2 regions of the Kitasatospora sp. NPDC032757 genome follow, and region 1 is predicted to be linked to the other one. Evidence: riboswitches for the same ligand, from Rfam matches in the RefSeq annotation. Region 1 holds a riboswitch; the other holds the start of a gene.
What was found. A riboswitch is a leader RNA that binds a small molecule or an ion and turns the genes downstream of it on or off. The one in region 1 is predicted to bind S-adenosylmethionine.
Positions count from the first base shown of each region.

Region 1 (15,499 bases):
GTGGGAGCGCTCGCGCAGGAAGTCGGCGTCGGCCCCGAGGGCGTGGACGCCGAGCCGGGTGGTGCGGCCCCGGAGGGTGACGGTGAGCTCGGTGCGGTCGACGGTGGCGCCGAGGAGCTGCTCGCAGCAGTCGGCGAACGCCAGGGCCCAGCGGCGGGTGAGGAAGCCGGCCCGGTCGGCGCCGAGGATGCCGGTGAGGACGGCCTCGGCGACGTCGTCGGGCAGCAGCCGGAAGTACTCGGGCGGGGCCCAGGGGGTGTGGGAGAAGTGGCCGATCCGCAGGTCGGGCCGGGCGGCACGGAGCAGGGCCGGGGTCAGCGAGAGGTGGTAGTCCTGCACCAGGACGGCCGCTCCCGGGCCGGCCTCGGCGGCGAGGGCGTCGGCGAAGGCGGTGTTGTAGGCCGTGTAGGCCTGCCATTCGGTGCGGAACCCGGCGTCGAAGGAGGGGGCGGTGGGGGTGGCGTAGAGCAGGTGGTGGACGAACCAGAGGGTCGAGTTGGCCACGCCGTTGTAGGCGCGGGCGAAGGTCTCCGGGTCTATGCCCAGCATGCGGACGGCCTGCCCGCCGGTGTCGTGGCCGGCCCGGTCGAGGCGGCCGTCCGGCGCCTCCCGGGCGGCCCGGCGGTCGGCGTCGCCCAGGGCCGCGCAGACCCAGACGGCGTCGGGGTCGTCGATGGCGGAGAGCCCGGAGACCAGGCCGCCTCCTCCTCTCCGGAGGGTCAGCGTGCCGTCGTCCGCGGTGCTGAACGACACCGGTCCCCGGTTGGAGGCCACCAGGACGGGGGCGGTGCCGGTCGGATTCGAACGTTCGGTCGTGAGATCGCCCATGACTGGTTGGTTGCCGGGGGTCTGCGGACCCAAACCCTTCAGTGCCGGGTGGCGTACTCGGGAACGGTGTGCATCGGGGGGCGTTCGAGGGCGGTGACCGGGTGGGTGTGGGCGGTGAACGCGCGGGTTTCCGGGTCACGGGTGAACTGGGTGAGCAGCGGGTGCACCAGGTCGGCGGAGGCCTTGAGCCGGTGGGTGCGGTCGAGCCGCTCCAGCGCCGTGCGGTAGATGGTGGCGGCCATCCGGCCGAGCGCCTGGCCGTCCTGGTGGCGGTGGTGGCGGACGCCGACGTCGACCTGGGCGAGGGCGTCCAGGCCGGCGGTCTCCAGGGCGTCGACCAGCAGGCCGAGTTCGACGCCGTAGCCGGTGGGGAACGGGAGGCGTTCGAGCAGGGAGCGGCGGGCCGCGTACTCGCCGCCGAGGGGCTGGACGAAACCGGCGAGTTCCGGCCAGTGCAGGTTGAGCAGCGGGCGGGCGACCAGCTCGGTGACCCGGCCGCCGCCGGCCGGCACCACGGCTCCTTCGGTCTCCAACGGCCGGTCGTACATGGCCTTGACCAGCTGGATCTCCGGTTCGGTGAGCAGCGGGCCGATGATGCCGGAGACGAAGGCCGGGTCGAACTCGCGCAGGTCGGCGTCGACGAAGCAGACGATCTCCCCACGGGTGACCAGCAGCGAGCGCCAGAGCACCTCGCCCTTGCCGGGGGCGGCCGGCAGCCGGGGGAGGATGTCGTCGCGGTGGACCACCCGGGCGCCGGCCTCGGCGGCCTCGGCGGCGGTGCGGTCGGCGGAGCCGGAGTCGACCACGACCAGTTCGTCGACCAGCGGCAGGCGTTCCATCAGCTCGCGGCGGATGGTGCGGACGATGTCGCCGACGGTGGCCTCCTCGTCCAGGGCGGGCAGGACGACGCTGACGGTGCCCGCGCGGCCGGCGGCCCGCTTGGCGTCCAGCAGGGTGCGCACCGGACGGTCGGCCGCGCTCCACGACCGGCGGCGCAGCCAGGACGCCGCCTGTGGGAGGAGCTCGGGTGTCGGGTCGGCGGGCACGGGTCTCTCCTCGGCGGGGGTCGGCTGGGACGGGCTGGGAAGGGCCGGGACGGGTCATCTCGCGTGGCGGACGGTCCCGTTCGGGGTTGACGCCTTCGGATACAGTCTTCGTACAGCGGTCGGACCTTCGCACGCCGGGGTCACCGTTGAGCAAGACCAACAACTTCACAGAGCTCATCCAGAGGGACTGAGGGAACGGCCCGTTGACGTCCCGGCAACCTTCTCGCGCGGCTGTCGTTACAGGCCCCGGCGGGACAGGTGCCAATTCCGGCCTGTGGCGCGACCGCGTCACGGGGAAGATGAGGAGAGAGGCCTCCGCCATCATGGCTATCACTGCGACGACTCCTTCTGGCGCCGCACCCGCAACCGTTGACCTCGGCCCCGCCGCCGCGCTGTCCTGTCGCGAGTGCGGTAGCCGGTTCCCGCTCGGTCCGAGCTTCGCCTGTCTGGAGTGCTTCGGGCCGCTGGAGATCGCGTACGACTTCGGTGGCGAGGCCGCGGAGGAGCTGCGCAAGCGGATCGAGGCCGGGCCGGCGTCGATCTGGCGGTACGCGCCGCTGCTGCCCGTGCCGGCCGACGTGGCCGGGAAGCCCAACCTGAACCCCGGCTGGACCCCGCTGGTCAAGGCGGACAACCTGGGCCGCGAGCTCGGGTTCACCGCCCAGCTGCACATCAAGGACGACTCCGGGAACCCGACCCACTCGTTCAAGGACCGCGTGGTCGCCTGTGCGATCGAGGCGGCGCGGGCGTTCGGTTTCACCACGCTCTCCTGCTCCTCGACCGGCAACCTGGCCGGTGCGGTGGGCGCCGCGGCCGCCCGGGCCGGTTTCAAGTCCTGCGTGTTCATCCCGCACGACCTGGAGCAGGGCAAGGTCGTGATGGCCGGTGTCTACGGCGGTGAGCTGGTGGGCATCGAGGGCAACTACGACGACGTGAACCGCTTCTGCTCGGAGCTGATCGGCGACCCGGCCGGCGAGGGCTGGGGCTTCGTCAACGTCAACCTGCGCCCGTACTACGGCGAGGGCTCGAAGACGCTGGCGTACGAGATCTGCGAGCAGCTGGGCTGGCGCCTGCCGGAGCAGATCGTGATCCCGATCGCGTCGGGTTCGCAGCTGACCAAGATCGACAAGGGGCTGCAGGAGCTGATCAGGCTCGGTCTGGTCGAGGACCGGCCGTACAGGATCTTCGGTGCCCAGGCGGCGGGCTGCTCACCGGTGTCGGCGGCCTTCAAGACCGGCAGCGACGTGATCCGCCCCGTCAAGCCCGACACCATCGCCAAGTCGCTGGCGATCGGCAACCCGGCCGACGGCCCGTACGTGCTGGACATCGCCCGCCGCACCGGCGGTGCCGTCGAGGACGTGACGGACGCCGAGGTGGTGGCCGCGATCAAGCTGCTGGCCCGGACCGAGGGCATCTTCGCCGAGACCGCGGGCGGGGTGACCGTCGGAGTACTGAAGAAGCTGGTCGAGACCGGGCAGCTGGACCCGGCCAAGGAGACCGTCGCGATCAACACCGGCGACGGCCTGAAGACGCTGGACGCCGTCTCCGACGCCGGGATGACCGCCGTCATCCGCCCGACGCTGGCGTCGTTCCGCGACGCCGGCCTCGCGTCCGCCTGACCCCTCCACCCCGCCGCAAGGAGAAGCCCCTATGAGCGCCAACGTCCGCATCCCGACCATCCTGCGCACCTACACCGGCGGCGCCGCCGAGGTGGCCGCCGAGGGTGCCACCCTCGGTGAGGTCATCGCCGACCTGGAGAAGAGCCACGCCGGGATCGCCGCCCGGATCCTGGACGACACCGGCAAGCTGCGCCGTTTCGTCAACGTCTACGTCAATGACGACGACGTGCGGTTCGCGGAGGGCCTGGCGACCGAGATCGCGGACGGCGCGAGCGTTTCGATCATTCCCGCGGTGGCCGGCGGCTGCTGAGCCGCACCGCCGACGGGAAGGCCGTCGGGGTGTACGGAATTCCGTACACCCGGACGGCCTTCGCATTTCCCCGCGAGCTCCCGGGAGTTCCCGGGGTGTTTCCAGGCGCTTCCGGGATTCTTCCGGGGCCGCCGTGAAGGCCGCCCGCACGGGCGCTTTCCCGGGCCGCCCCCGCGCGCCGCATTCCGGCGGGAATATTTCCCCGGCCAGTCGGAGTAGAGTGTCGCTCGGCCGGGAAGAGGGCCTCCCCTCCCCCCTCGCACCGGTCGTCGCCCCCCTGTTGCGCCCCGTACCGCCGGTGTCTGTCCGGCCGCTGAGACCGGCGCCGGGCCCGCGGCCGTGAAACATGTCAGGCCGGTGTCAGAATTCTTGAGGGCATTTGGGTAATTCGTCCGCTATGTCCGGCGTGAAATGTGAAGTTTTTGGGCTTTTGGCCCGTCCTGTCCCCTGGCGGGTCGGGGGAATTCCCGGCGGCTGGCTCTGTTGCAGAGGGCGTCGAGCCGGATACATTCAGCCGCGGTCGACGCAATCGCCCCTTCATCGGACACCGTCCGGTGGCTCGGCGGGGGGATTGTGGCGTGCACGGCTGCGCCCAGGGGGGGTTCCCCGGGCCGGCCTCAAACCAGACCCGGGCCCGCGACCTGCGGGCGCGTGAAGGGCCAGCACAGCACTAGGGGAGTTCGGAATGGCTCAGGGCACCGTCAAGTGGTTCAACGCGGAGAAGGGCTACGGCTTCATCGCGGTCGACGGTGGTGCGGACGTCTTCGTCCACTACAGCGCGATCCAGATGGACGGCTACCGCACCCTTGAGGAGGGCCAGCGGGTCGAGTTCGAGATCTCTCAGGGGCAGAAAGGCCCGCAGGCGGACATGGTCCGCGCGGCGGTCTGACCTTTCCGGCACCCAGGAGTTCGGCTCGGCCCATCGGCTGGTGCACCTCTTGCTTCGCGACGGGCCCGTGCGACACATGTCGTACGGGCCCGTCGCCGTGTCCGGGGAGTGGCCGGTGCGGCTCGCGGGTTGCCCATTGGGCTTGCACTCGCCCACCCAGAGTGCTAATCATTGGCGTTAGCACTCACAGCGTGAGAGTGACAGCGGACCGGGTCGGTGAGGCCCCCGGGAGCGGTAGGGGAAAGGACCCCCGCACACCAGGGCCGTCCGTCGCGGGCACCCCTTGGTCCGAGCAGTCGACCGTGTCCCGGAGGACCACTTCTGATGGCCAAGATCATCGCCTTTGATGAGGAAGCTCGCCGCGGCCTTGAGCGTGGCATGAACCAGCTCGCCGACGCAGTGAAGGTCACGCTCGGCCCCAAGGGCCGCAACGTCGTGCTGGAGAAGAAGTGGGGCGCCCCCACGATCACCAACGACGGTGTCTCCATCGCCAAGGAGATCGAGCTCGAGGACCCCTACGAGAAGATCGGCGCGGAGCTCGTCAAGGAGGTCGCCAAGAAGACCGACGACGTCGCGGGTGACGGCACCACCACCGCCACCGTGCTCGCCCAGGCGCTCGTCCGCGAGGGTCTGCGCAACGTCGCCGCCGGCGCCAACCCGATGGCTCTGAAGCGCGGTATCGAGAAGGCCGTCGCCGCCGTCTCGGACCAGCTGCTGGCCCAGGCCAAGGACGTGGAGACCAAGGAGCAGATCGCCTCCACCGCCTCCATCTCGGCCGCCGACACCCAGATCGGCGAGCTCATCGCCGAGGCCATGGACAAGGTCGGCAAGGAAGGCGTCATCACCGTCGAGGAGAGCAACACCTTCGGCCTGGAGCTCGAGCTCACCGAGGGTATGCGCTTCGACAAGGGCTACATCTCCGCCTACTTCGCCACCGACCTGGAGCGCATGGAGGCGACGTTCGAGGACCCGTACATCCTCATCGCCAACTCCAAGATCGGCTCGGTCAAGGACCTGCTCCCGCTGCTGGAGAAGGTCATGCAGAGCGGCAAGCCGCTCGTCATCATCGCCGAGGACGTCGAGGGCGAGGCCCTGTCGACCCTGGTCGTGAACAAGATCCGCGGCACCTTCAAGTCCGTCGCCGTCAAGGCCCCGGGCTTCGGCGACCGCCGCAAGGCCATGCTCGGCGACATCGCCATCCTCACCGGTGGCACCGTGATCTCCGAGGAGGTCGGCCTCAAGCTGGAGAACGCCGGCATCGACCTGCTGGGCACCGCCCGCAAGGTGGTCATCACCAAGGACGAGACCACCATCGTCGACGGTGGCGGCGACAGCGACCAGGTCGCCGGCCGCGTGAACCAGATCCGCGCCGAGATCGAGAACAGCGACTCGGACTACGACCGCGAGAAGCTCCAGGAGCGCCTCGCCAAGCTGGCCGGCGGCGTGGCCGTCATCAAGGCCGGCGCGGCCACCGAGGTGGAGCTCAAGGAGCGCAAGCACCGCATCGAGGACGCCGTCCGCAACGCCAAGGCCGCCGTCGAGGAGGGCATCGTCGCCGGTGGTGGCGTCGCGCTGCTGCAGGCCGGTGTCGCGTTCGACAAGCTGGAGCTCGAGGGCGACGAGGCCACCGGTGCCAACATCGTCCGCGTGGCCCTGGAGGCCCCGATCAAGCAGATCGCGACCAACGCCGGCCTCGAGGGCGGCGTCGTGGTGGAGAAGGTGCGCAACCTCCCCGCCGGTCACGGCCTGAACGCGGCCACCAACACCTACGTCGACCTGATCGCCGAGGGCATCATCGACCCGGCCAAGGTCACCCGTTCCGCGCTGCAGAACGCCGCCTCCATCGCGGCGCTCTTCCTCACCACCGAGGCCGTCATCGCCGACAAGCCGGAGAAGGCCGCTGCGGCCGCCGGCGGCGGCATGCCGGGCGGTGACATGGACTTCTGATCCTCCGGGGTCGGTCGTTTCCTGATCGCACGGGCGGTTCCCCTCGGGGAGCCGCCCGTGCGGCGTTCGTGCCGGGCGCACTTTGGGACAATGGACGGATGGCTTCCTCCGACGACATCGAGACCGCCCTGCACAACGCGCGGGCGCTGATCCTGGCCGACCTGACCGCGAAGGACGTGGCGGACGCCGCCGTGGTGTCGCTGGTCGAGACGGCCGTGACCCACCGCCGCTGGTGGCTGGAGCAGTGGCCGGACGGCACCGAGTACGTGCTCGGGCTGGTCGCCCAGGACGTCCAGGACGCGCTGCTGGAGGCCTACGGCCGCTGGCCGCTCTGCGCCTCCTGCGCGGCCGACGGGGACCCGCACGCGCTCAGCGTCGAGCCCGAGCTGGGCCCGGAGCCGCACTGGGTCTGCGGCAAGGAGGGCACGGTCGTGGCACCCGTCGGCCAGCTGGCCTAGGCCCCGGCGCCTGCCGTCGGGCGGCCCGGACTCCGGCGACGGGCCTCAGCCCTCCAGCGCGGCGAGTTCGGCGGCCAGGTTGGCGCGGGCGGGGGCGTCGAAGCGCGCGTGGGCGGTGGGAGTGCGGTAGAGCGCGGGCAGCGCGAGCAGCTGGCGCAGGACCGCCGCCCGGCCGGCCCGGAAGTCCGGCTCGGGGACGAAGGCGTACTCCTCCCGGACGGCGGCGGCGTACGCCGCGTACGCCTCGGGGGTGGCGCCGAGGACGGCGAGGTCCGCGTCGCAGAGCACCTCGCCGTCGCGGTCGCCGGGCTCGGGGTGGTGGGTGACGGTGAGCCGGACCAGCCGGGCCACCTCGGCGGTCCGCCGCTCCGGGAGGCCGGCCTCGGTGAGCGCCCGGACGGCGAGGGCGGCGCTGCGTTCCTCGTTCTCGGAGCGGTCGGGGCGGTAGACGGCGTCGTGGAACCAGACGGCGAGGCGGACGGTGTCCGGGTCCCCGGCGTGCCCGGCCAGCGCGTCCACCTGGTGCAGCATCGCCCGCAGGTGGTCGGTGGTGTGGTAGCGGCGCTGCGGCTCGGCCCAGCGGTGCAGCAGGTCGCGCCCGTAGGGCTCGGGGTCGGCGCTCGCGCCGCAGCGGTGCAGCAGGGCGGTCCAGGCGGTGAGCAGGTCGTCCGTCGGCATGGGAGCCATTGTGGCGGCCCGGCGCGCCGGGGGTTCGGCCGGGGCTTCCACTGGACCTATAGGTAGTTTGGCGATATATGTAGTTCCATGACCGAACGCTCCATGCAGGAGCCCACGCTGCTTCTGCTCACCGCACTGGCCGACGCCCCCAGACACGGCTACGCGCTGATCCAGGAGGTCGCCGCGATCTCGGGCGGCCGGGTCGCGATGCGCACCGGCACGCTCTACGGCGCCCTCGACCGGCTGCTCCAGCAGGGCCTGATCGAGGTCGCGGCCGAGGACGTCGTGGACGGCCGGGCCCGGCGCACCTACGCGCTGACCGTCGCCGGCCGGGCCGCGCTCTCCACCGAGGCGGAGCGGCTGCGCGCCGTCGCCAGCGAGGCGGAACGCCGCCTCTCCGCGTTTCACCCAAGGGCCAGGGGGACCTTCGCATGACCATGAACACGCCGACCGTCGCGATGAAGGCGGCGCTCCAGTTCTACCCGGCACGCTACCGCCGTGAGCGCGGGGACGAACTCGCCGCCGTCTTCTCCGACACCACGGCCGAGGCCGGGAAGCCGGCCGTCGTCCGGGAGGCGCTCGACCTCGCCGCGTACGGCCTGCGGGTGCGCACCCGGCTGACCGCCTTCTCGCCCGGCGGGCGGCTGCTCGCACTGGCCGCGCCGCTGATCGCCGGGGCGGCCGCGGGGGCCGGGCTGTACCCGTGGGTCGGCGACTCGGACCAGCTCGCCTGGCGGATCGAGCACACCTCGTCGGTGGTCACGCTGGTGGCCGCCTTCGCGCAGCCGGTGGCGTCGCTGCTGTTGGCCCTCGCCGCGCTGCTGGGGCGGTGGGCGGAGGCGCGGGTGATCTCGGTGGCGGTGATGGCTGCCGGGCTGCTCGGGATGAAGGAGGCCTTCGTGGCGGGCGGGATCAACGTGTGGGGGGTCCTGGCCGTCGGCTCTTCGGCGATGCCGTTCCTGCTCTCCGGCCTGCTGGTGATCGCGGCGCCGCGGGAGATGCTGGGCGAGCCGACCTGGCGCAGCCGCGGCCTGGTGCTGGCGTCGGCGGTCGGCGGCTGGCTGGTGATCGCCTCCCAGGGTGGCTTCGACTCCCACTACATGCTGAACGGCCCGCGCTCCGCCGTGCTGGTGGCCGTCCCGCTGTTCCTGGTGCTGACCGCGCTGCGCGGCCGGCTGGTGCCGGCGGCGATCGGGCTCGCGATGCTGCCGCTGACCGCCACCTTCAGCATGTTCACCCTCTGGCAGACGACCGGCGGCCTCTGGAACCTGCTGCCGATCTCCGCCGTGGCGGTGGCGCTGATCGTGGCGCCGCTGATGATCGGGCGCGGGGTCGGGGCGGGTGGCGCCCACAGCATCGCCTGATCGGACGCCCGGCCGGACGCCCGGTCACGCGCCCGGCCGGGCGTCCGACGGAAGACGCGACGGAACGCCCGGCGGAAGGTGCGACGGAGTGCCCGGCGCAAAGCCGCGCAGGGCTCGCCGCCGCCGGGCGGATGTGGCAGGCTTCGCATATGTCTAGACCAATTTTCGAAGTCATCGCGCTGACGCCCCAGGACGCCCAGGCCGCCGAGTCGGGCGGCGCCGACCGGCTCGAACTGGTCACGGACATGGCCGCCGACGGACTCACGCCGTCGGCCGAGGACTTCGCCGGGATCCGCGCCGCCGTGGACCTCCCGCTGCGCGTCATGCTCCGCATCCGGGACGGCTTCACGCCCGGCGACCTGGACGGGCTGCGGGCCCGCGCCGCCGCACTCCGGGCCGAAGGGGCGGACGAGTTCGTCTTCGGCTTCCTGGACGCCGACGGCGCCGTCGACCTCGCCGCCACCGCGGCCGTCGCCGAGGCGGTGGCCGGCTGCCGCTGGACCTTCCACCGGGCGATCGACCACAGCGCCGACCGGGCCGCCCTCCGCGCGGCCGTCGGCGCACTGCCCGGGCTGGACACCTTCCTCACCTCCGGCGCGGCCGCCGGTGTGGACGCCGGCCGGGAGGTGCTCGCGGCCGAGCTGGCCCGGGCCGGCGAGCCCGGGTACGGCCAACGGATCCTGATCGGCGGCGGGCTGCGGGCCGAACACCTGCCGGGCCTGCGGGCGGCCGGCTTCGACGCCTTCCACGTCGGCGGTGCGGTCCGCGCCGACGGGTGGCGGTCGCCGGTGGACGCGGGCAAGGTCGCCGAGTGGCGTGCCCTGATCGATGGCTGAGCGTGGAAGCGCCGACGGCTGAGCGATCGGTGGCCGTCGGCTCGGTGGGAAGGGGACCGGCATCGGCCGGTCCCCTTCCTCGTGGGTGCCGCCTTCCCCTGGGTGCCGCCCGGCTCAGCCCAGCTGCTCGGGCAGCGGCTCGGCGTGCAGCACCGCCAGCCCGGAGACGGCACGGGTGAGCGCCACGTACAGGCGGCGCAGGCCGGTCCGCCCGTCCGGCTCGCCTGCGACCACCGCGGCCGGCTCGTCCAGCACCACGTAGTCGTACTCAAGGCCCTTGGCCAGCGAGGCCGGGACGAGGGTCAGCCGGGCCTCGGCGCTGGTCTCGGCGCCGGGGGAGAGGTGCGGCAGGCCGGCCGCGTCGAGCGCCTCGGCGAGCAGCGGGATGCGCGCGTCGGCGGCGATCAGGCCGGTCGAGCCCTCGTGCTCCAGCGCCCGGTGGCAGGCCTCGACGACCGCCTTCTCCAGCCCGTCCTCCGGGACGCGGGTGATCGTCAGCGAGCCGGGCGCCTCGCGGACCGAGGTCGCCGGGGCGAGGCCGGGGGCGATCGCCGGCAGCAGCCGGGAGGCGTAGGCGATGACCTCCTCGGGGACGCGGAACCCCTTGGTCAACTCCTCGATGTGGGCGGCCGGTTTGCCCAGGTGGTGCAGGGCGTCCGGCCAACTCGCCGTCGCCCAAGGGGTGGTGCCCTGGGCGAGGTCGCCGAGGACGGTCGCCGAGCCGGTGGTGCAGCGGCGGCCGACCGCGCGGTACTGCATCGGCGAGAGGTCCTGCGCCTCGTCCAGCACCACGTGCCCGAGCGAGGCCGTGCGGTGGACGAGGTCCGCGGTCTCGTCCACGAGGACGGCGTCGGCCTGTGTCCAGCGGGCGGTCTTCACCGAGCGGCCGGGCTTGGGCCAGAGCACCGTCCGCTGCTCCTCGGGGGTGAGGACGCCCTCCGCACACGCGGCCAGGAACTCCGGGTCGGAGAGCAGCCGCAGCACCTGCTTGGCCGGTTCGACCAGCGGCCAGCACTCCTTGACCACCGCCTTGACCGCGGAGTCGCGGGCCACCGCGTCCTGCACCCGGTCGTCCGGGGCCTCGCCGCCCTGCTCCATCTTCAGCAGCACGGCGTGCGCGATCCGCTGCGGCAGGGCATCCCTGGCGGCGCCGTAGCGGATGTCGCGGCCCTTCAACTCCTCGATGATCTCGACCAGTTCGTACGCCGGGACGCGCCAGCGCCGGGAGCCGCGGACCACCACGCAGGGCTCGGTGGGCAGGGTGATGCCGGCCCGCACCGCCCGGCGCAGCACCTCGGCCATCCGGGCGTCGCCCTTCAGCCGGGCCGCCTCGGCGGTGTCCTCGGCCTTCACCTCGACGTGCGCGACCAGCTGCTGGACGGTGGCCTGGGCGACGTCCAGCTCGCCGAGGGCGGGCAGCACCTGCTCGATGTAGGAGAGGAAGGCGTTGTTCGGCCCGATCACCAGGGTGCCGGTCCGGGCGAGCCGCTCGCGGTGCGCGTACAGCAGGTAGGCCACGCGGTGCAGGCCGACGGCGGTCTTCCCGGTGCCGGGGGCGCCCTGGACGCAGACGGTGCCGGTGATGTCGGCGCGGACGATCTCGTCCTGCTCGGGCTGGATGGTGGCGACGATGTCGCGCATCGGTCCGACGCGGGGCTTCTCGATCTCGGCGGCGAGCAGTGCGGAGACGGTGTTCCCCCCGGCGGAGCCGGAGAAGGTCACGGCGTCCGGGTCGGAAAGGCGCTCGTCCTCGTAGGCGGTGAGCTCGCCGCCGGTGTAGCCGAAGCGCCGGCGGCGGTCGACGTCCATCGGTTCGGCCCGGCTGGCCCGGTAGAACGGCTGGGAGACCGGCGCGCGCCAGTCGATCACCATCGGGTCGCCGTCGGCGTCGTGGACGTGCCGGCGGCCGATGTAGAAGTTCTCCCCGCCGGAGCCTTCGGAGAGCTCCTCGCTGATCGCGTGCAGGTAGTCGAGGCGGCCGAAGAAGAGCGGGGTGTGCGAGAGGTCGGCCAGGGCGGCGATCCGGGCCTCGATCTGGTTCTGCAGCACGATGGCGGTGACCCAGGTGCCGGTCACGTCGCGGATGTCGAGCGACTGGACGTCCTCCCGCATGGCGCGCAGGGCGGCCCGGGAGGCGGCCAGGTGGTCGCGTTCGCGCTGGAGGGGGTCGGTGGTGGGGGTGGCGGGCACAGCGAACCTTCCCGGCTGCCCCGGAGACGGGCGCAGCGGATCGTTGGAGCTCACGGTGGACACAGCCGACCGGTTGCCGTGCGGTCGGCGCCTCCCCCGGCTGCCTGCGGGACTCAGCAGGTACCACGGTTCGGGAGGGGGCAGACGGACGATCCTAGACGGCCCGCGGCCCCGGTGCTATCCAGTTGTGCCGTGCTGCCCCGGACCGGCGTACCCGGCCACCTGGAAGGCCGGCACGCCCAGCCCCGCGACCGCCTCGGCGTCCTCTCCCACTTCTCCCGTCCCGTAGGGGGAGGCGTAGGGGGTGGCGGGGGTCTCCGTACACCCGGAGGACGACTTCCGGCCCGTCCGGTACGGCCTTTGGGGTGATGTGCCCGGCCCGCCACGGATCTACCGTTGAAGACATGAGCACCGTACACGTCACGGCGCCGCGAGTGCCGAACCAGAAGTCCGCCCCCGCCCGCCCCGCGGGCGCCACCGCCATCGCGGCCACCGGCCCCGGCCGGCACCGCAGCCCGCTGAAGACCGCCGTCCGCAACGTCGGCATCGCCCTCGACACCGCCGCGCGCGTGGTCTTCCTCGGGCGCGACGGCGTCAGGTACTAGGCGTCAGGCACCGGCCGTCAGAGCACGTCGTCCGCGTCGATGATGCGGTAGGCGTAGCCCTGCTCCGCCAGGAAGCGCTGGCGGTGGGCGGCGAAGTCCTGGTCGACGGTGTCGCGGGCCACCACCGAGTAGAAGTGCGCCGCGTGGCCGTCCGCCTTCGGGCGCAGGACACGGCCCAGGCGCTGGGCCTCCTCCTGGCGGGAACCGAAGGTGCCGGAGACCTGGATGGCGACGGTCGCCTCCGGCAGGTCGATGGAGAAGTTGGCCACCTTGGAGACCACCAGGACGCTGATCTCCTTGGTGCGGAAGGCCTCGAACAGCTTCTCGCGCTGGGCGTTGCTTGTCTCGCCCTTGATCACCGGAGCGTTCAGGACCTCCCCGAGCTCGTCCAGCTGGTCGATGTACTGGCCGATGATCAGCGTCTGGTCCTTCTCGTGCTTCTTGACCAGCGCCTCCACCACCCGCCGCTTGGTGGCGGTGGTGGCGCAGAAGCGGTAGCGCTCCTCGGGCTCCGCGGTCGCGTAGGCGAGCCGCTCGGAGTCGGTGAGGGTGACCCGGACCTCGCAGCAGTCCGCGGGCGCGATGTAGCCCTGCGCCTCGATCTCCTTCCACGGGGCGTCGAAGCGCTTGGGGCCGATGAGCGAGAAGACGTCGCCCTCGCGGCCGTCCTCGCGGACCAGGGTGGCGGTCAGGCCGAGCCGGCGGCGGGCCTGCAGGTCGGCGGTGAACTTGAACACCGGCGCGGGCAGCAGGTGGACCTCGTCGTAGACCACCAGGCCCCAGTTGCGGGCGTCGAACAGCTCCAGGTGGGCGTAGACGCCCTTCCGCTTGGTCGTCATCACCTGGTAGGTGGCGATGGTGACCGGGCGGATCTCCTTCCTGGTGCCGCTGTACTCGCCGATCTCGTCCTCGGTCAGCGTGGTCCGCTTGACCAGCTCGTGCTTCCACTGCCGGGCCGAGACGGTGTTGGTGACCAGGATCAGCGTGGTCGACTTGGCCTCGGCCATCGCGGCCGCGCCGACCAGCGTCTTGCCGGCGCCACAGGGCAGCACCACGACGCCCGAGCCGCCGTGCCAGAAGCCCTCGACCGCCTGCGCCTGGTAGGGGCGCAGCTGCCAGCCGTTCTGGTCCAGCTCGATGGGGTGCGCCTCGCCGTCCACGTAGCCGGCGAAGTCCTCGGCAGGCCAGCCGAGTTTGAGCAGCACCTGCTTGATCTGCCCGCGTTCGGACGGGTGGACGACGACGGTGTCGGGGTCCACCCGGGCGCCGACCAGCGGGACGATCTTCTTGGAGCGCAGCACCTCCTCCAGCACCGGGCGGTCGGTGGTGGTGAGCACCAGGCCGTGGGTCGGGTGCTTGCTGAGCCTGAGCCGCCCGTAACGCCCCATGGTGTCGGCCACGTCGACCAGCAGCGCGTGCGGCACGGGGTAGCGGGAGTACGTCACCAGGGCGTCGACGACCTGCTCGGCGTCGTGCCCGGCGGCGCGTGCGTTCCACAGCCCGAGCGGGGTCACCCGGTAGGTGTGCACGTGCTCGGGCGCGCGCTCCAGTTCGGCGAACGGCGCGATGGCCCGGCGGCAGTCGGCGGCCTTGGGGTGGTCGATCTCCAGGAGAAGAGTTTTGTCGCTCTGGACGATGAGCGGTCCGTCGTTCACGCGGGGAAGCCCTCCACTGGCTGACAGGTCTGTCGGGACGCAGACCCTCCAGTGTCGCCCATCCGGCGGGAAAGGCGGGAGGCCGCCCTGAGGGGGGCTACTTCCACTCGAACACCTTGGCGGTGTTCTTGCCGTCGGCGCCGGACTCGAACTCGAAGACGCCGGCGGTGCCGTTCAGCCGGGAGAACTGCGGGGACGCGGTGGTGAAGTAGACCGAGCCGCGGTACGAGACACCGCCGCCCTCGGTGAAGTGGCCGACGCCGCTGCCGTGCCAGGTGATGGTCTGGCCGTCGGCGGTCATGTCGACGCCCTGGCCCTCACCGAACAGGGTGCCGTCGGCGTGCAGTTCCGACTCGTAGGTGGCGAACTCCGTGACCGGGGTGCCGAGGACCTCCCCGGTGCCCTGGAACGAGACCTCGACCACCGGGCCCTCGCCGCCGGCGAGCACCCGCCGGACGGTGTCCTGGCTCTGTATCTCCGCTATCTGATCGCCGAGCATGGTGACTCCCTTCCGCGACCCCCCTCCCCTCCGGACTACGCCGTATCGCCGGAGGCGTCAATCGGAGCGCGGTGACCGGTCCGGGCGTCGCTCGTCAGAGCAGGTCATGAACAAGCCGAAGCGTGCCCTCACCGCTCTCGCCCTCCTCGGTTCGGCCTTCGCCGTGACCGCCTCCTCCGCCTGTTCCGCCCAGGCCCTCGCGGGCGTCGGCGAGGGCCCCGGCGGGCTGCTCGCGTCCCCCGCCTTCCTGATCCGGCGGCTACTCCTCCAGTTCGGCCACGCCGGTGATCCGGTGCAGGGCGAAGGTGCGGAGCTCGTCGGCGTGGTGGTCGAAGGCGGTGACGTAGCCGCCTTCGACCTTGACCGGGTCGATGATCCGCTGGCTGGAGAGCCCTTCGGCGTTGAGGTAGCCGATCCACATCCGCTCGCCCAGCAGGACGGCCGTCTGCAGCGCGGCGAGGGTCTCGGCGGCCGGGGTGCGCGGGAGTTGGCGCGGGTCGGGGGCGGCCTCGCGGCGGACGGCCGTGGCGGCGCGGTCGCCGGCCCGGATGGCCTTGATGGCGGCGGCGAGCAGG
Region 1 is NZ_JBVINN010000025.1:108,557-124,055, reverse strand. It holds gene ACZ5WK_RS25535 (alpha,alpha-trehalose-phosphate synthase (UDP-forming)) at 1-828, opposite strand, end outside; gene ACZ5WK_RS25530 (glucosyl-3-phosphoglycerate synthase) at 867-1,874, opposite strand; SAM riboswitch class I at 2,046-2,180, shown strand; gene thrC (threonine synthase) at 2,198-3,493, shown strand; gene ACZ5WK_RS25520 (ubiquitin-like small modifier protein 1) at 3,525-3,803, shown strand; gene ACZ5WK_RS25515 (cold-shock protein) at 4,489-4,692, shown strand; gene groL (chaperonin GroEL) at 5,017-6,639, shown strand; gene ACZ5WK_RS25505 (hypothetical protein) at 6,738-7,097, shown strand; gene ACZ5WK_RS25500 (HD domain-containing protein) at 7,143-7,775, opposite strand; gene ACZ5WK_RS25495 (PadR family transcriptional regulator) at 7,863-8,210, shown strand; gene ACZ5WK_RS25490 (hypothetical protein) at 8,207-9,139, shown strand; gene ACZ5WK_RS25485 (copper homeostasis protein CutC) at 9,289-9,975, shown strand; gene ACZ5WK_RS25480 (HelD family protein) at 10,090-12,087, opposite strand; gene ACZ5WK_RS25475 (hypothetical protein) at 12,570-12,770, shown strand; gene ACZ5WK_RS25470 (DNA repair helicase XPB) at 12,788-14,425, opposite strand; gene ACZ5WK_RS25465 (hypothetical protein) at 14,523-14,924, opposite strand; gene ACZ5WK_RS25460 (helicase-associated domain-containing protein) at 15,184-15,499, opposite strand, start outside.

Region 2 (15,499 bases), on a different contig from region 1:
CACGACCATGGGAAGTGAAGAGAAGTGACCATCCTCAACGAGCCCGCCGCGGCCGGCGGGGGCGCCGGGGCCGTCACGGTCGGGGCGCAGCGGACCCGCAAGCCGGGTTCGACCATCATCAAGTGGCTGACCACCACTGACCACAAGACGATCGGCACGCTCTACCTGGGCACGTCGTTCGCCTTCTTCCTGATCGGTGGCATCCTCGCCCTGGTCATGCGCGCCGAGCTGGCTCGTCCCGGGACCCAGATCCTGTCGAACGAGCAGTTCAACCAGGCGTTCACCATGCACGGCACGATCATGCTGCTGATGTTCGCGACGCCGCTCTTCGCCGGCTTCGCGAACTGGATCATGCCGCTGCAGATCGGTGCCCCGGACGTGGCCTTCCCGCGTCTGAACATGTTCGCGTACTGGCTGTACCTCTTCGGTTCGACCATCGCGGTGGCCGGCTTCGTCACCCCGAACGGTGCGGCCGACTTCGGCTGGTTCGCCTACTCCCCGCTGTCGGACGCGGTCCGTTCGCCGGGCGTCGGCGCCGACATGTGGATCATGGGTCTGGCCTTCTCCGGCTTCGGCACGATCCTCGGTGCGGTCAACTTCATCACCACGATCATCTGCATGCGCGCGCCCGGCATGACGATGTTCCGGATGTCGATCTTCGTCTGGAACGTCCTGCTGACCGCCGTGCTGGTCCTGCTGGCCTTCCCGGTGCTGGCCGCCGCGCTGTTCGCCCTGGAGGCGGACCGTAAATTCGGGGCGCACGTCTTCGACCCGGCGAACGGAGGGGCGCTGCTCTGGCAGCACCTGTTCTGGTTCTTCGGCCACCCCGAGGTGTACATCATCGCGCTGCCGTTCTTCGGCATCGTGTCGGAGATCATCCCGGTCTTCAGCCGCAAGCCGATGTTCGGCTACTCCGGCCTGATCGCGGCCACCATCGCGATCGCCGGTCTGTCCGTGACGGTGTGGGCCCACCACATGTACGTCACCGGCCAGGTGCTGCTGCCGTTCTTCTCCTTCATGACCTTCCTGATCGCGGTCCCGACCGGTGTGAAGTTCTTCAACTGGGTCGGCACCATGTGGAAGGGCTCGCTGAGCTTCGAGACCCCGATGCTCTGGACGGTCGGCTTCCTGGTCACCTTCCTCTTCGGTGGTCTGACCGGTGTCCTGCTGGCCTCCCCGCCGATCGACTTCCACGTCTCGGACTCGTACTTCGTCGTCGCCCACTTCCACTACGTGGTCTTCGGCACCGTCGTCTTCGCGATGTTCGCCGGCTTCCACTTCTGGTGGCCGAAGATGACCGGCAAGATGCTCGACGAGCGCCTCGGCCGGATCACCTTCTGGACGCTGTTCATCGGCTTCCACGCCACCTTCCTGGTGCAGCACTGGCTCGGCGCCGAGGGCATGCCCCGTCGCTACGCCGACTACCTGGCCTCGGACGGTTTCACCACCCTGAACACCGTCTCGACCATCGGCTCGTTCCTGCTCGGTCTGTCGATCCTGCCGTTCCTCTACAACGTCTGGAAGACCGCCAAGTACGGCGAGAAGGTCGAGGTCGACGACCCGTGGGGCTACGGCCGCTCGCTGGAGTGGGCGACCTCCTGCCCGCCGCCGCGGCACAACTTCCTCACGCTGCCGCGGATCCGCTCCGAATCCCCGGCCTTCGACCTCCACTACCCGGAGATCGCCGCGCTGGACTACCTGGAGAACCACGGTGAGCCGGCCAAGCACCTCGCCGGTGTGACCCCGGCCAAGTACGACGCTCCGCAGCTGGGCAAGGGCAAGAAGGAGGGCGACGCCTGATGAAGGAACAGGGCAAGATCTTCCTCGGCTTCGCGGTCTTCATCCTCGCGATGGCGATCACGTACGGCCTGTGGACCAACAACTCCGACCTCGGTATCGAGGCCGCGGGCACGACGGCGCTGTTCCTCGCCTTCGCGCTCTGCGCCTTCATCGGGTACTACCTCGCCTTCACCGCCCGCCGGGTGGACAGCGGCGCCGGTGACAACCCCGAGGCCGAGGTCGCGGACGACGCCGGCGAGCTGGGCTTCTTCGCCCCGCACAGCTGGCAGCCGCTCTCGCTCGCGATCGGCGGTGCGCTCGCCTTCATGGGAGTGATCTTCGGCTGGTGGCTGCTGTACTGGTCGATCCCGATCATCATGATCGGCCTCTTCGGCTGGGTCTTCGAGTTCTACCGGGGCGAGAACCAGAACCAGTAGGTCCTCCCCTCTCGCACAGGGCCGGGCATCCCGCACGGGATGCCCGGCCCTTTTGCGTCTCCGGAGTGAGGCGCTCACTCCGGTGGGTCAACGGCGGGTCCCCCGGATGTCGCTCTTCCGTCGACCGTTCCTACGATCTGATCAATCGTGCGACCCCTCGGAGGCGGTCATGGCCGACAGGCGCGGAATCGCAGGTATAGGCAGCATCTCGCTGGCTCTCGCAGTACTGGCCCCGCTGGCGGCCTGCACGTCCGGTGGGGACGGCGACGTCACCGGCGCCGTCCACAAGGTCGACGCGGCCCCGCTCGTACACGTCTCGGCCGAGGGCACGGTGGACCCGTCCCAGCCCGTCACGGTGACCGCCGTCCCCGGCAGCCGGCTCACCGACGTCACCGTGGTCGGCCCGGACGGCCGGGTGGTGGCCGGGAAGCTCTCGGAGGACCAGCGCAGCTGGCAGACCACCGGGCGGCTCAAGGCGGCCACCGCCTACACCGTCAGGATCGCCGCCGCCGACGGCAACGGCGGCCGCGGCGAGACCACCGCGGGCTTCTCCACCCTCGCCGGGCAGCGCCTGCTGACGGCCAAGCTCGGCCCGGACTCGTCCGGCAGCGGCCTCTACGGCGTCGGCCAGCCGCTCACCGTGCAGCTCTCCGAGGCGGTGAAGGACCCGCAGGCCCGCCAGGAGGTCGAGCGCGCCCTGACGGTCACCTCGCAGCCCGCCGTCACCGGTGGCTGGTACTGGGTGGACGACAAGAACCTGCACTTCCGGCCGGAGGAGTACTGGCCGACCGGGACGACCGTCAGCCTGGTCTTCGACGACACCGGCAGCCGGATCTCGGACGGCCTCTACGGCGGCGACCGCGCCGCTCTGGCCCTGCGGATCGGCGAGCGGGTGGAGTCGGTGGTGGACGCCGCCGCCCACGAGCTCACCCTGAAGCGCGGCGGCGAGGTCGTCCGGACGATCCCGGTGACCACCGGCAAGCCCGGCTTCGACACCCGCAACGGCGTCAAGGTGGTGCTCGGCCAGGAGCGCCAGGTCCGGATGAGCGGCGAGACGATCGGCATAGCCGCAGGCAGCTCGGAGTCCTACGACCTCAATGTCGAGTGGGCCACCCGGGTGACCTGGAGCGGCGAGTACGTGCACGCCGCACCCTGGTCGGTCGCCTCGCAGGGCGTGGCGAACGTCAGTCACGGCTGTACCGGCATGAGCACCGAGAACGCCAAGTGGTTCTACGACAACACCCGGGTCGGCGACCTGGTGACGGTGGTCAACAGCCACGGTGCCGCCATGGAGCCGTTCGGCAACGGCTTCGGGGACTGGAACGTCGCCTGGGCCGACTGGGTCAAGCACAGCGCCCTCGGACAGTCCGTCAGCACCACCCCGCCGTCCTCCCGGGCCCCCGCCACCGGGATCATCCGCCCGGAGGTCTGACGGGGCCCGCCACGGGGGCGTTCAGCCCTCCCGGCCCGGCACCTCGTACGCCAGCCGCAGCGCGGTCTCCACGGCCGCCAGGGCGTCCGCTCGCGGCACCCCGAGGCGCCGGGCCCGCTCGGCGTACTCGGTGGCGGCCGCGGCGGCCAGCCGGTGGCCGGTGTCGCCGGTCGCGGCGATCAGGGTGCCGCGCCGGCCGTGGGTCTCCACCACCCCGTCGGTCTCCAGCTCCCGGTAGGCCTTGGCGACCGTCCCCGCGGCCAGCCCGAGCTGCTCGGCCAGGGCCCGGACGGTGGGCAGCCGCAGCCCGGTCGGCAGCTCGCCGCTGCGGGCCCGCTCGGCGATCTGGGCGCGGACCTGCTCGTACGGGGGAGTGGCGGAGGCGGGGTCGACGGACAGCTCCACGAGGGCTCCTGAGGGTGGGGCGAGGGCGGGACGGACGACGGAAAGCCCGAGGGCCGCCGACCAGAGCGAAGTCTGGTCAGCGGCCCTCGGGGGTGACGCGGGGTGCGTACGGGATCAGTGGTGGCCGTGGCCGCTGGTGATCTCGTGGTGCTCCTCGGCGGTGGGCTTGGGAATCTGGCTGCCCTCGCCGAAGTAGCCGCGGGAGATCTTCGCCCGGGTGCGGGTGAGGATGCCGGCCTTGAGGGCCACGCCGTTCTCGTCCGTCTGGGCCGGGAGCTCGAACGGCTGCTGCTGCTCGTGCGCGGTGAGCTTGTGCAGGTCGCCCTGCGGCAGCTGCGCGTGCACCTCGACGAACTCGCCGTGCGGCAGGCGCTTGATGACGCCCGTCTCGCGGCCGTGCAGCACCTTCTCCTTGTCCCGGCGCTGGAGGCCGAGGCACCAGCGCTTGGTGATGATGAAGGTGAGCACCGGCACCACGAAGAAGCCGACCCGGACGAAGTACGTGACGTCGTTGAGCGACAGGTGCAGGTGGGTGGCGAAGAGGTCGTTGCCACCGGCGACCAGCAGCACCAGGTACAGGCTGATCCAGGCGGCACCGAGCGCGGTGCGGACCGGGGCGTTGCGCGGGCGGTCCAGGATGTGGTGCTCGCGCTTGTCGCCGGTGACCCAGCCCTCGATGAACGGGTAGGCCGCGATGGAGACCAGGACCAGCGGGAAGACCACCATCAGCGGGATGAAGACACCCAGGTTCAGGGTGTGGCCCCAGAGGCCGATCTCCCAGCCCGGCATGATGCGGATCAGGCCCTCGGAGAAGCCCATGTACCAGTCCGGCTGGGCGTCGGTGGACACCTGGTCGGGGCGGTACGGGCCGTACGCCCAGATCGGGTTGATCGAGGCGACCGCGGAGATGACCGCGATCAGACCGAAGACCAGGAAGAAGAAGCCACCGGCCTTGGCCATGTAGACCGGCATCAGCGGCATGCCGACGACGTTCTTCTCGGTCTTGCCCGGGCCCGCCCACTGGGTGTGCTTGTGGTAGAAGACCAGGATCAGGTGCGCGACCAGCAGGCCGAGCATGATGCCCGGGATCAGCAGGACGTGGATGGTGAAGAACCGCGGCACGATGTCGTGGCCGGGGAACTCACCCCCGAACAGGAACATCTGGATGTAGGTGCCGATCAGCGGGGTCGCCAGGACGGCGCCCTCCATGAACCGGATGCCGGTGCCGGAGAGCAGGTCGTCGGGCAGCGAGTAGCCGAAGAAGCCGTCGAACATGCCCAGGACCAGCAGCAGGAAGCCGAAGACCCAGTTGATCTCACGCGGCTTGCGGAACGCGCCGGTGAAGAAGACGCGCAGCATGTGCACGAGCATCGCGGCCACGAAGACCAGCGCGGCCCAGTGGTGGATCTGACGGACCAGCAGGCCGCCGCGGACCTCGAAGCTGATGTCCATCGTCGACGCGTACGCCTCGGACATCGGGATGCCCTTGAGCGGGACGTACGACCCGTCGTAGATGACCTCGCCCATCGAGGGCTTGAAGAAGAGCGTCAGGTAGACGCCCGTCAGGATGATGATGACGAAGGTGTAGAGGCAGATCTCGCCCAGCATGAAGGACCAGTGGTCCGGGAAGATCTTCCGCAGGTTGGCCTTGGCGAGGGAGTAGATCCCCAGCCGGCCGTCCGTCCAGTCAGCGGCCTGCTCCCACTTGTTGGCGGGCTTGGCGCGCGTGCTGGCCGGCTTGGAGGCACCGGAGGTGGTGCTGCTCGCGCTACTCATCGAGCACGCTCCCAGTAGCTCGGGCCGACGGGCTCGTCGAAGTCGCCGGTGGCGACCAGGAAGCCCTTCTCGTCAGTGGTGATCTTCAGCTGCGGCAGCGGGTGGCCGGCCGGGCCGAAGATGACGCGCGCGCCGTCCGCCAGGTCGAAGGTCGACTGGTGGCAGGGGCAGAGCGCGTGGTGGGTCTGCTGCTCGTAGAGGCTGATCGGGCAGCCGACGTGGGTGCAGATCTTCGAGTAGGCGAGGATGCCCTCGAAGCCCAGCTCCCGGGACGCGTTGTCCTTGATGTCCTCCGGCGCGATGCGCACCAGCATCAGGGCGTCCTTGGCGATGCGCTGCTGGAAGTCCTCGTCGTGGGTGTGCAGACCCTGCGGCATCGCGAAGGTCAGCGACCCCTGGATGACGTCCTCGGCCTTCATCGGCAGGTTGGTGTTCATGTTGATGAGCGCCAGGGGCTTGGCCGGGGTGGCCTCGTCCCAGCCGGTGTGCTCCAGCTTGTCCTCGGGCAGCGGGCCGAGGTCGCGCAGCAGCACCACACCGGAGAGCGGCACCAGGGCCATCGAGCCGATGAGGGTGTTGCGGATCATCTTGCGGCGGCCGAAGCCGGACTCGGCGGCGCCGGTCCTGAACTGCTCGATGACGTCGTTGCGGACCTCGTCGTCGGCCTCGATCGGGTGACGCTCGGCCGGGATCTCGTGGTCCGACATCAGCGTGCGGGCCCAGTGGACCGCGCCCGCGCCGATCATGAACAGCGCCACGCCCAGGGTCAGGCCCAGCGCGAAGTTCAGCGCGCTGATGTGGCCCAGCGGGAAGACGTAGACGATCTTGTCCGGGTCGATGGCCACGTAGGAGGCGATGAAGCCCACCGTGGCGAGCATCGAGATCACGAACATCAGCGAGACCTGGCGCTCCGCGCGCTTGGCGGCCCGCTCGTCGATGTCGGTGCGACGCGGTTCGTGGGCCGGCAGGCCCGGGTCGGCGAACGGATCGCCGTGGGCGGCCACCTCGTGGTGCCCGGCGGAGCCGTGCGACTCCGGGAGCTTCTCTTCTGGCATGTCCTGGCTCATGACTTCTTGGCCTTGGTGGTGTGGGCGGCGACCCAGATCGCGACCGCGATGAGTGCGCCGAGACCGAAGATCCAGCCGAACAGACCCTCGGTCACCGGACCGAGGCTGCCGAGCGTGAGACCACCGGGGTTCGGCTCATCGTTGGTGGTGTGGCGGACGAAGGCCACGATCTGCTTCTTCTGCTCCTCGGGCATGGTGGTGTCCGGGAACGACGGCATGTTCTGCGGGCCGGTCTGCATGGCCTCGTAGATGTGCTTGGCGTCCACACCCTCCAGCGACGGGGCGTACTTGCCCTGGGTCAGGGCACCGCCCTGGCCGGCGAAGTTGTGGCACTGGGCGCAGTTGGTGCGGAACAGCTCGCCGCCCTTGGAGATGTCCTCGGGGTTGGTCGAGGTGTACTGCTCCTCCCTCGGAGTCACCGGGCCGGGGCCGAGCGAGGCCACGAACGCGGCGAGCTGGTCGATCTCCGCCTGCGAGTAGATGTTCTTCTTGCTCGGCACCTGGGCGCCGGGCTGCTGGGCCGGCATGCGGCCGGTGCCGACCTGGAAGTCGACCGCGGCGGAGCCGACGCCGACCAGGCTGGGACCATCGCTGCTGCCCTGGCCGTTCAGGCCGTGGCAGGAGGAGCAGCCCACGGCGAAGAGCTTCTTGCCCTCATCGATCGCGAGCGACTGCGCGGCGACGTCGGCCTGCGCCTTGTCGGCGGGCGCGAACGCGGCGTACAGCCCCCCGGTTGCCGCCAGGGCGAGAAGTAGGACGACCAGCGCCGCCAATGGGTGGCGCCGTCGTGCGGAGAGCTTTTTCACGGAATAACCCCGGTGTCAGGATCTGGTCGACTGGTGGGTGCACCCGGCGGCCGGTCTGGCCGGCACGAGGCTGCCTGTCTAGGGCTGCGCGCGCGGTCGGTCGGTGGGAGCGTCGGCACCGGCAAAGAGGCCCGTCGCCGGTGAGGGCGGGGGCCCGAGGCCGGTGGCCAGCGACCTGATCAGCTGGTTACTTGATCAGGTAGATGGTCGCGAACAGGCCGATCCACACGACGTCGACGAAGTGCCAGTAGTACGACACCACGATCGCGGCGGTGGCCTGCTCGTGCGTGAAGCGCTTGGCTGCGTACGTCCGTCCCAGGACCAGCAGGAAGGCGATCAGACCACCCGTCACGTGCATACCGTGGAAACCGGTGGTGAGGTAGAACACCGTGCCGTACGGGTCGGAGGACAGCGAGAGGCCGTCCTTCTTGACCAGCTCGGTGTACTCGAAGATCTGGCCGCCGATGAAGATCGCGCCCATCACGAAGGTGATGACGAACCACGACCGGAGCTTCTTCACGTCCCCGCGCTCGGCAGCGAACACGCCGAGCTGGCAGGTGAGCGAGGAGAGCACCAGGATCGTGGTGTTGACCGAGGAGAAGGGCACGTTGAGGGCGTGCGCCTTCTCGCTCCAGAACTCGGCTCCCTTGACGGAGCGGAGCGTGAAGTACATCGCGAAGAGGGCCGCGAAGAACATCAACTCGGAACTGAGCCAGACGATCGTTCCGACGCTGACCATGTTCGGCCGGTTGACCGATCCGTGCGCGTGCCCGGTTTCTACTGCTGTTGCTGTCGCCACGACGGACATTATGTCGGTCCCTTATTCCGTCTTCACGCCGGGGGGTGTCCCTCGGAGTGTCCGGTGCGTGCGGTATGCCCCAGTGGGACCCGACGGAGCGTCCGGACGGGGGCTGAGCAGCGGCGTGTCCCTTTTCTGATGGTTCTTCGAAGGTCTCTTCGACCCTCTTGCCCTGCGTGTCGCTGCACGCCCGTGCGGCCCGCGGGGAGTAAGGGGAGGGCGGTTCTGTCGGCCGTACGGGTGGACCGCACCGCTGAGGGTGACGCGCCGTCCTCCGGGCGGGTGAGTCGTGGGCGCGGCGGCTTGAGATGGATCTCGCGGGAGGGGCTCGGCGGCCGGTGATCGGGAGTAGCATCCGGATTGAGGCGAACGTGGTCCGGATCACACTTCGAGGGAGCAGGGCCCATGGCGTACACGACCGACGAGACGCTGACCGTTCTCGTCTACAGCCACGACCGCAACACCCGCGAGCAGGTGCTGACGGCGCTCGGCCGCCGGCCGGCCGCGGACCTGCCGGAGCTGTCCTACCTGGAGTGCGCGACGACCCCCGCGGTGCTGAAGGCACTGGAGAAGGGGGGCGTGGACCTCTGCGTGCTGGACGGCGAGGCGGTGCCGGCCGGAGGGCTGGGGCTCGGGCGGCAGCTGAAGGACGAGATCTACGGCTGCCCGCCCGTGCTGGTGCTGATCGGCCGGCCGCAGGACTCCTGGCTGGCCGCCTGGAGCCGGGCCGACGCGGCGATCTCCCAGCCGGTGGACCCGGTGGCGCTGGCCGAGGCCGCCGCCACCCTGCTCCGGGCCCGGCTGGCGAAGCGGACACCGGCCACCCGGTAGAAGGCGGACACCGGCGGCCCGGTAAGAGGGGCGCATCTCACCAGGAGAGAAGAAGGGTCGCGGCGGGACGGTGGCGTCCCGCCGCTCGATAGGCTGACTCCAACCCTACGGAGATCCCTTTCCGGGAACCGACGAGAGCTGGAGTCAGCCATGGTGAACGTGAACCCTGCGAACGGCGGCAAGGACCCCGTGCAGGTGGTCCGCACCTGGCCGGACATCCTGTCGGTGCTGCTGCGGGGCGAGGACCTCGGCCAGGCGGACACCGCGTGGGCGATGGACCGCATCATGAGCGGCGAGGCCTCCCCGGCCCAGGTGGCCGGCTTCATGGTGGCGCTGCGGGCCAAGGGCGAGACGGTCGGGGAGATCGCCGGCCTGGTGGACGCGATGTACGCGCACGCCGAGCCGCTCTCGATCCCCGGCCCGGCGGTGGACGTCGTCGGCACCGGCGGCGACCGCGCCAAGACCGTCAACATCTCGACCATGTCGGCGATCGTCGCGGCGGCGGCCGGCGCCAAGGTGGTCAAGCACGGCAACCGGGCCGCCTCCTCGGCGAGCGGCTCCTCGGACGTGCTGGAGAAGCTGGGCATCGCCCTCGACCTCTCCGCCCGGAGGGTCGCCGAGGTGGCCGAGGAGATCGGGCTCACCTTCTGCTCCGCCGCCATGTTCCACCCGTCGATGCGGCACGCCGCCACGGCCCGGCGCGACCTCGGGGTACCGACGGCGTTCAACATCCTGGGCCCGCTGACCAACCCGGCCAAGGTGACGGCCCACGCGATCGGCTGCTTCGACACGCGGCTGGCCGGGCTGATCGCCGGGGTGCTGGCCCGGCGCGGCTCCAGTGCGCTGGTCTTCCGCGGCGACGACGGTCTGGACGAGCTGACCATCACCACCACCTCGCGGGTCTGGATCGTGCGTGGCGGCGAGGTCGGCGAGACCACCTTCGACCCGCGTGAGGTCGGCATCGAGCTGGTCGGCATCGAGGCGCTGCGCGGCGCGGACCCGGCGTACAACGCGGACGTCGCCCGCCGGCTGCTGGCCGGGGAGCGCGGGCCGGTGCGGGACGCCGTCCTGCTGAACACGGCGGCGGCGCTGGTGGCGCTGGACCTCACCGACGCGCCGCTCACCGAGCAGCTGGCGGCGGGCATGGAGCGGGCCGCGGCCGCCATCGACTCGGGCGCCGCACTGGACCTGCTGAACCGCTGGTCGGAGGCCACCAGCAAGGCGTGAGGCGGTAGTTGGGGCCCGCGCGGGGGAGTGACCCCGGGCGGGCCCCGCCGCATGAGCGCGCGGGGCCCGGGCGGCCCGCAGGCGGGAGGGCGAGCCCCGTCCGGATGGTGGACCTGTGTTTGACCACCCGGCGGACGCGACCTAGAGTCTCCGGCAGGTCATGAGTGACAGCGCCAAGCCCCAGCTTGCTGTCCGGCAACCCTCCGTCCGTGGCGGGGTGCCCTGGGTGAGGACCGGGTCCCGCGGCAATCCGTCCGCGTGACAAGCGCGGACGCCGGCGGCACGCACTCCCCGGGGTCCTTCACCCAGGAGGAGTGCATCCCCATGTCCGTCGCCACCGAACTCTGCGCCCCGCTCCCCGTCCTCGGCCACGACGTCCTGGTCCCGCTGGCCAGCGGCGAGAAGGTCACCTATGCGGCGCTCGACTACGCGGCCAGCTCCCCGGCGCTCCAGCGGGTCTGGGACGACGTCGCCGCCTACGCCCCCTACTACGGCAGCGTCCACCGCGGCGCCGGCTACCTGTCGCAGCTCTCCACCGACCTGTTCGAGCAGAGCCGCCGTACCGTCGCCGAGTTCCTCGGCCTGCGCGAGGGCGACCAGGTGGTCTTCACCCGGGCCACCACCGACTCGCTGAACCTGTTGGCCGGTGCCGTCCCGGCCGGAACCCGGGTCTTCGCGTTCGAGACCGAGCACCACGCCTCGCTGCTGCCCTGGGCGCACGCCGGACTGGACGTCACCTACCTGCGCGCCCCGCGCTCGCGGGCCGAGGCGGTCGCCGCCCTGGACGCCGCACTGGCCGCGGCCCCCGAGGGCCCCAAGCTGCTCTGCGTCACCGGCGCCTCCAATGTCACCGGCGAGCTCTGGCCGGTCGCCGAGCTGACCGCGACCGCGCACCGGTACGGCGCCCGGGTGGTGCTTGACGCCGCGCAGCTCGCCCCGCACCACCGGGTCTCGGTGCGCGAGCTGGACGTGGACTGGATCGCCTTCTCCGGGCACAAGATCTACGCGCCGTTCGGCGCCGGCGTGCTGGCCGGCCGGGCCGACTGGCTGGACGCGGCCGAGCCGTACCTGGCCGGCGGCGGCGCCACCCGTACGGTGGCCCGGGAGACCGACGGCTCGGTGGCCGTCCAGTGGCACACCGGCCCGGCCCGGCACGAGGCCGGCTCGCCGAACGTGATCGGCGCCTACGCCATCGCCTCGGCCTGCCGGGCGCTGACCGACGCCGGCTTCGACGCGCTCGAGGCCCGCGAGCGGCAGCTGGTCGCCCGGCTGAATGCCGGTCTGGCGGAGGTCCCGCAGGTCAAGGTGCTCAACCTGTTCGGCGCCGGCTCGGCCCGGGTGGGAGTGCTCTCCTTCGTCGTCCAGGGCTGGAACAGCTCGCACTTCTCGGCCGCGCTCTCCGCCGAGTACGGCATCGGGGTGCGCGACGGCCTGTTCTGCGCGCACCCGCTGCTGCGCACGCTGCTCGGCGACGAGGAGGTGGCACCGTCCGAGTGCGGCGCGCCGGAGCCGTCGCTGCCGGGTGAGCGGAGCCTGAACGCGATCCGGGTCAGTTTCGGCGCCGGCACCCCGGACGAGCACATCGAGCGCTTCCTGACCGCCGTCCGCGAGCTGGTCACGGACGGCGCGGCCTGGAACTACCGCAACGAGGGCGGCCGCTGCGTCGTGGACACGCGGCGGGAGGGCTGAGCGCTACTCGTCGAGGCCGAGCGCGAAGGCGGCCTCGAGGTCGTGCTGGGAGTAGGTGCGGAAGGCGATCTGGGTCTCGGTGTGGGCCACGCCCGGGACCTTGTTCAGCCGGCCGGGGATCACCTCGGCCAGGTCGTCGTGCCGGCGCACCCGGACCATCGCCACCAGGTCGTAGCCGCCGGTGACCGAGTAGACCTCGCTGACGCCCTCGATGGCCGCGATCGCCTCGGCGATCTCCGGGATGCGGTCGACGCTGGTCTTGATCAGGACGATGGCGGTGATCACTGTTCGGGCTCCTTTGTGAGGTGCGGCCAGGGTATCGGGCGTCAGCCGGACCGTCGCGGGGGGCGGGTGGCCACCGTGCAGGCGTACAGGAAGCCGGCCGAGAAGCCGATGACGTGGACGAGGTAGGCCACCCCGGGCCCGGCCGAGTGCACCGACCACCACTGCAGGGCGAACCAGAGACCGAGCACCAGCCAGGCCGGGAACCGCAGCGGGAGGAAGAGCAGGAGTGGTACGAGCGTGGTGACGCGGGCGCGCGGATGCAGCCTCAGGTAGGCGCCGAGGACGGCCGAGATCGCCCCCGAGGCGCCGATCAGCACCCGGGTGGAGCCCGGCGAGTGCGCCTCGGCCAGCGCGAAGCCGTACGTGGCGAGCGAGCCGGCGGCCAGGTAGAAGAGGGCGAAGCGGGCCCGGCCGAGCCGTTCCTCGACGGTGGGGCCGAAGACATAGAGGAAGAGCAGGTTGCCCAGCAGGTGCAGCCAGCCGGCGTGCAGGAAGAGCGCGCTGAGCACCGCGAGCGCCGGATGCTTGCCGGGGGTCGGCCGGGCCGGGCAGCCGGGCACCGGGTCGGGGGCCTCGGCGAGCTGTTCGGCGGTCAGCGGGCGCCCGGCCAGCAGCTCGGCCGGGACGGCGCCCCAGCGCTGCTCGTACCGCTGCTCCGCGCAGACCCGGTCCTGGCCGCGCCCGTACAGCGGGTTGAGCCCGGCGGCCGGGCCGAGCAGGAAGACCAGGGTGTTGAGCGCGATCAGCGCGTAGCTGACGGCCGGGACGGGAGCTGCCGGGCGGCCGGCCCGCGCGCCGGTGTGGTCGAGGACCGGGATCGCCATGCGGCCAAGCATCCCTCCGCCCGGCACGGGCGGCACCGGGCTTACGGCAGGTGGGCTACGTCCTGTCCGGTCGAGGGGTTGTCCGCGGACTCCTGGCGTCGCCCGCGAGCGGGAGTTCGCGGACCTGTCCCGGGGGCGCGTCCGGGCCGCCCGATCGCTGTGACCGGTGGTCGGGACGGTTGCCTCAGGCAATAGGCTTGGGGCGGGCATTCCCGCCTCCCGCCGCCGATGCCGGGGCTCCGGGGGGAGCGCCTGAGCCCACCCAGGGACCACCCGAGAGGACCCCCGATGACCGTCCCCGCCCTGACTGCCGAGACGCGTTGGCGCTGCACCCTGTGCGGCAACCTGACCCGTTTCGACGTTACCCGTTCCGCCCGGGTCACCGAGTTCCTCCACTTCGACCTGGCCGGCGAGTCCAAGGTGGAGGAGACCGAGGTGCTCAGCGAGACCATCGAGTCGGTGCGCTGCCGCTGGTGCAACGCGGTGGACCAGGTCGAGCTCGTGGCCCGCCCCGGGGCCGAGGACGCCGAGGCTGCCGAGGCCGCCGAGCAGGGTTGATGCCCGGCCCGTGCGGAGGGCGGCGGTGCGGGGCACGGCCGCCCGCCGCACGGGACAATACAGACAGAGCGCACGGAGCGTGAGGACGAGGGCGGCCGCCGTTGGCCGTGCCGCTGGAACAGGATCGGAGCCGAGGACGTGGTGGACGCAGCGAAGGAGCCCGCCGGGCCGCAGGGGCGGCAGCCCGCTGTGGACGCGCAGGCGCCGGACGCGGCCGAGGCAGCCCCGTCCGCGCCCGCCCCGGCCGGAGACCCGGTGTCGGACGGGACGGCCGGCGCCGAGGAGTCCGGCGGTGACGAGCCGGCGGCAGGCCGCGCCGACGGGACGGCGGCGGGGACGGCCGCCGAGAACGCCGCCGAGCGGGCGCCCGAGAAGCTCGACCGGCCGCTGCCCGAGGGCGTGCGCCGCCGGGTGGTCGGCCTCGCCGCGGACGCGCTCGGCGGGCTGCCGCCGGGCGAGCTGCCGCAGACGCTGCGCCAGTACGCCAAGTTCACTCCGGCCCGGCGGGCCAAGTACGCGGCCACCGCGCTGGCCGCCGCGCTGGAGTCCGAGCCGGCCTTCCGGGTGCGGATAGCGGAGCGGCTGCGGCTGGGCCAGCCCGATCTGGTCAAGGCGCTGGAGTCCGGCAGCGTGCCCGGGGCCGCCGATCCGATGGACGTCGCGGCCGCCGCCTACCTGGTGCGTTCGGCGGGCTGGAGCCGGCTGGTGTCCGAGGCCGGCGAGGAGGCGGAGCGGGCCGGCGCCGAGGGCGCGGCCGCCGAGGCGGCCCGGCTGGTGGAGAAGCTGCAGGCGGAGCTGGCCGAGGTGCGGTCCGCGGCGCGCTCCGATCTGGACCGGCAGCGGACCGAGTCCGAGGACGTCCGCAAGGAGGCCGACTCGCTGCGCCGGAAGGTGCGGTCGCTGGAGAGCGACACCCGCCGGGCCCAGGCCGAGACCCGCCGGCTCAGCGCCGAACTGGAGGCGCTGAAGACGCAGTCGGGAGCCGAGCGCAGCGCGGCCGAGAACGAGGCGCGCCGGCTGCGGCACCGGATCTCCGAGCTGGAGAACGCCGCCGAGCAGGGCCGCCGGTCGGCCCGTGAGGGGCGCAGCGTCGAGGACATGCGGCTGCGGTTGCTGCTGGACACCGTGCTGCAGTCGGCGCAGGGCCTCCAGCGGGAGCTGGCCCTGCCGGTCTCCCAGATCCGGCCGGCCGACCTGGTGGAGGCGGTGGTGCCGGGCGCGGCCTCGCCGCACGACGTGGCCCGGCGCGGGCTGGCCGAGGACGATCCGGCGCTGCTGGACCAGCTGCTGGCGATCCCGCAGGTCCATCTGGTGGTGGACGGATACAACGTGACCAAGACCGGCTATCCGGCGCTGCCGCTGGAGCAGCAGCGGATCCGGCTGCTGGGCGGGCTGGCGATGCTGGCGCAGCGCACCCAGGCGGAGGTCACCTGTGTGTTCGACGGCCAGGACCTGGACGTACCGGTGATCATGGCGCCGCCGCGCGGGGTCCGGGTGCGGTTCAGCCGGACCGGGGAGACGGCGGACGAGCTGATCAGACGCCTGGTGCGGGCCGAGCCCCAGGGCCGGCCGGTGGTCGTGGTC
Region 2 is NZ_JBVINN010000003.1:236,720-252,218, forward strand. It holds gene ctaC (aa3-type cytochrome oxidase subunit II) at 1-28, shown strand, start outside; gene ctaD (aa3-type cytochrome oxidase subunit I) at 25-1,800, shown strand; gene ACZ5WK_RS06610 (cytochrome c oxidase subunit 4) at 1,800-2,216, shown strand; gene ACZ5WK_RS06615 (L,D-transpeptidase) at 2,386-3,648, shown strand; gene ACZ5WK_RS06620 (GntR family transcriptional regulator) at 3,670-4,053, opposite strand; gene qcrB (cytochrome bc1 complex cytochrome b subunit) at 4,168-5,829, opposite strand; gene qcrA (cytochrome bc1 complex Rieske iron-sulfur subunit) at 5,826-6,896, opposite strand; gene qcrC (cytochrome bc1 complex diheme cytochrome c subunit) at 6,893-7,702, opposite strand; gene ctaE (aa3-type cytochrome oxidase subunit III) at 7,890-8,510, opposite strand; gene ACZ5WK_RS06645 (hypothetical protein) at 8,907-9,332, shown strand; gene trpD (anthranilate phosphoribosyltransferase) at 9,483-10,559, shown strand; SAM riboswitch class IV at 10,716-10,833, shown strand; gene ACZ5WK_RS06655 (aminotransferase class V-fold PLP-dependent enzyme) at 10,884-12,248, shown strand; gene ACZ5WK_RS06660 (Lrp/AsnC ligand binding domain-containing protein) at 12,252-12,533, opposite strand; gene ACZ5WK_RS06665 (rhomboid family intramembrane serine protease) at 12,575-13,357, opposite strand; gene ACZ5WK_RS06670 (hypothetical protein) at 13,646-13,915, shown strand; gene ACZ5WK_RS06675 (NYN domain-containing protein) at 14,171-15,499, shown strand, end outside.
Region 2: another riboswitch for S-adenosylmethionine. It lies ahead of ACZ5WK_RS06655 (aminotransferase class V-fold PLP-dependent enzyme); the one in region 1 lies ahead of thrC (threonine synthase).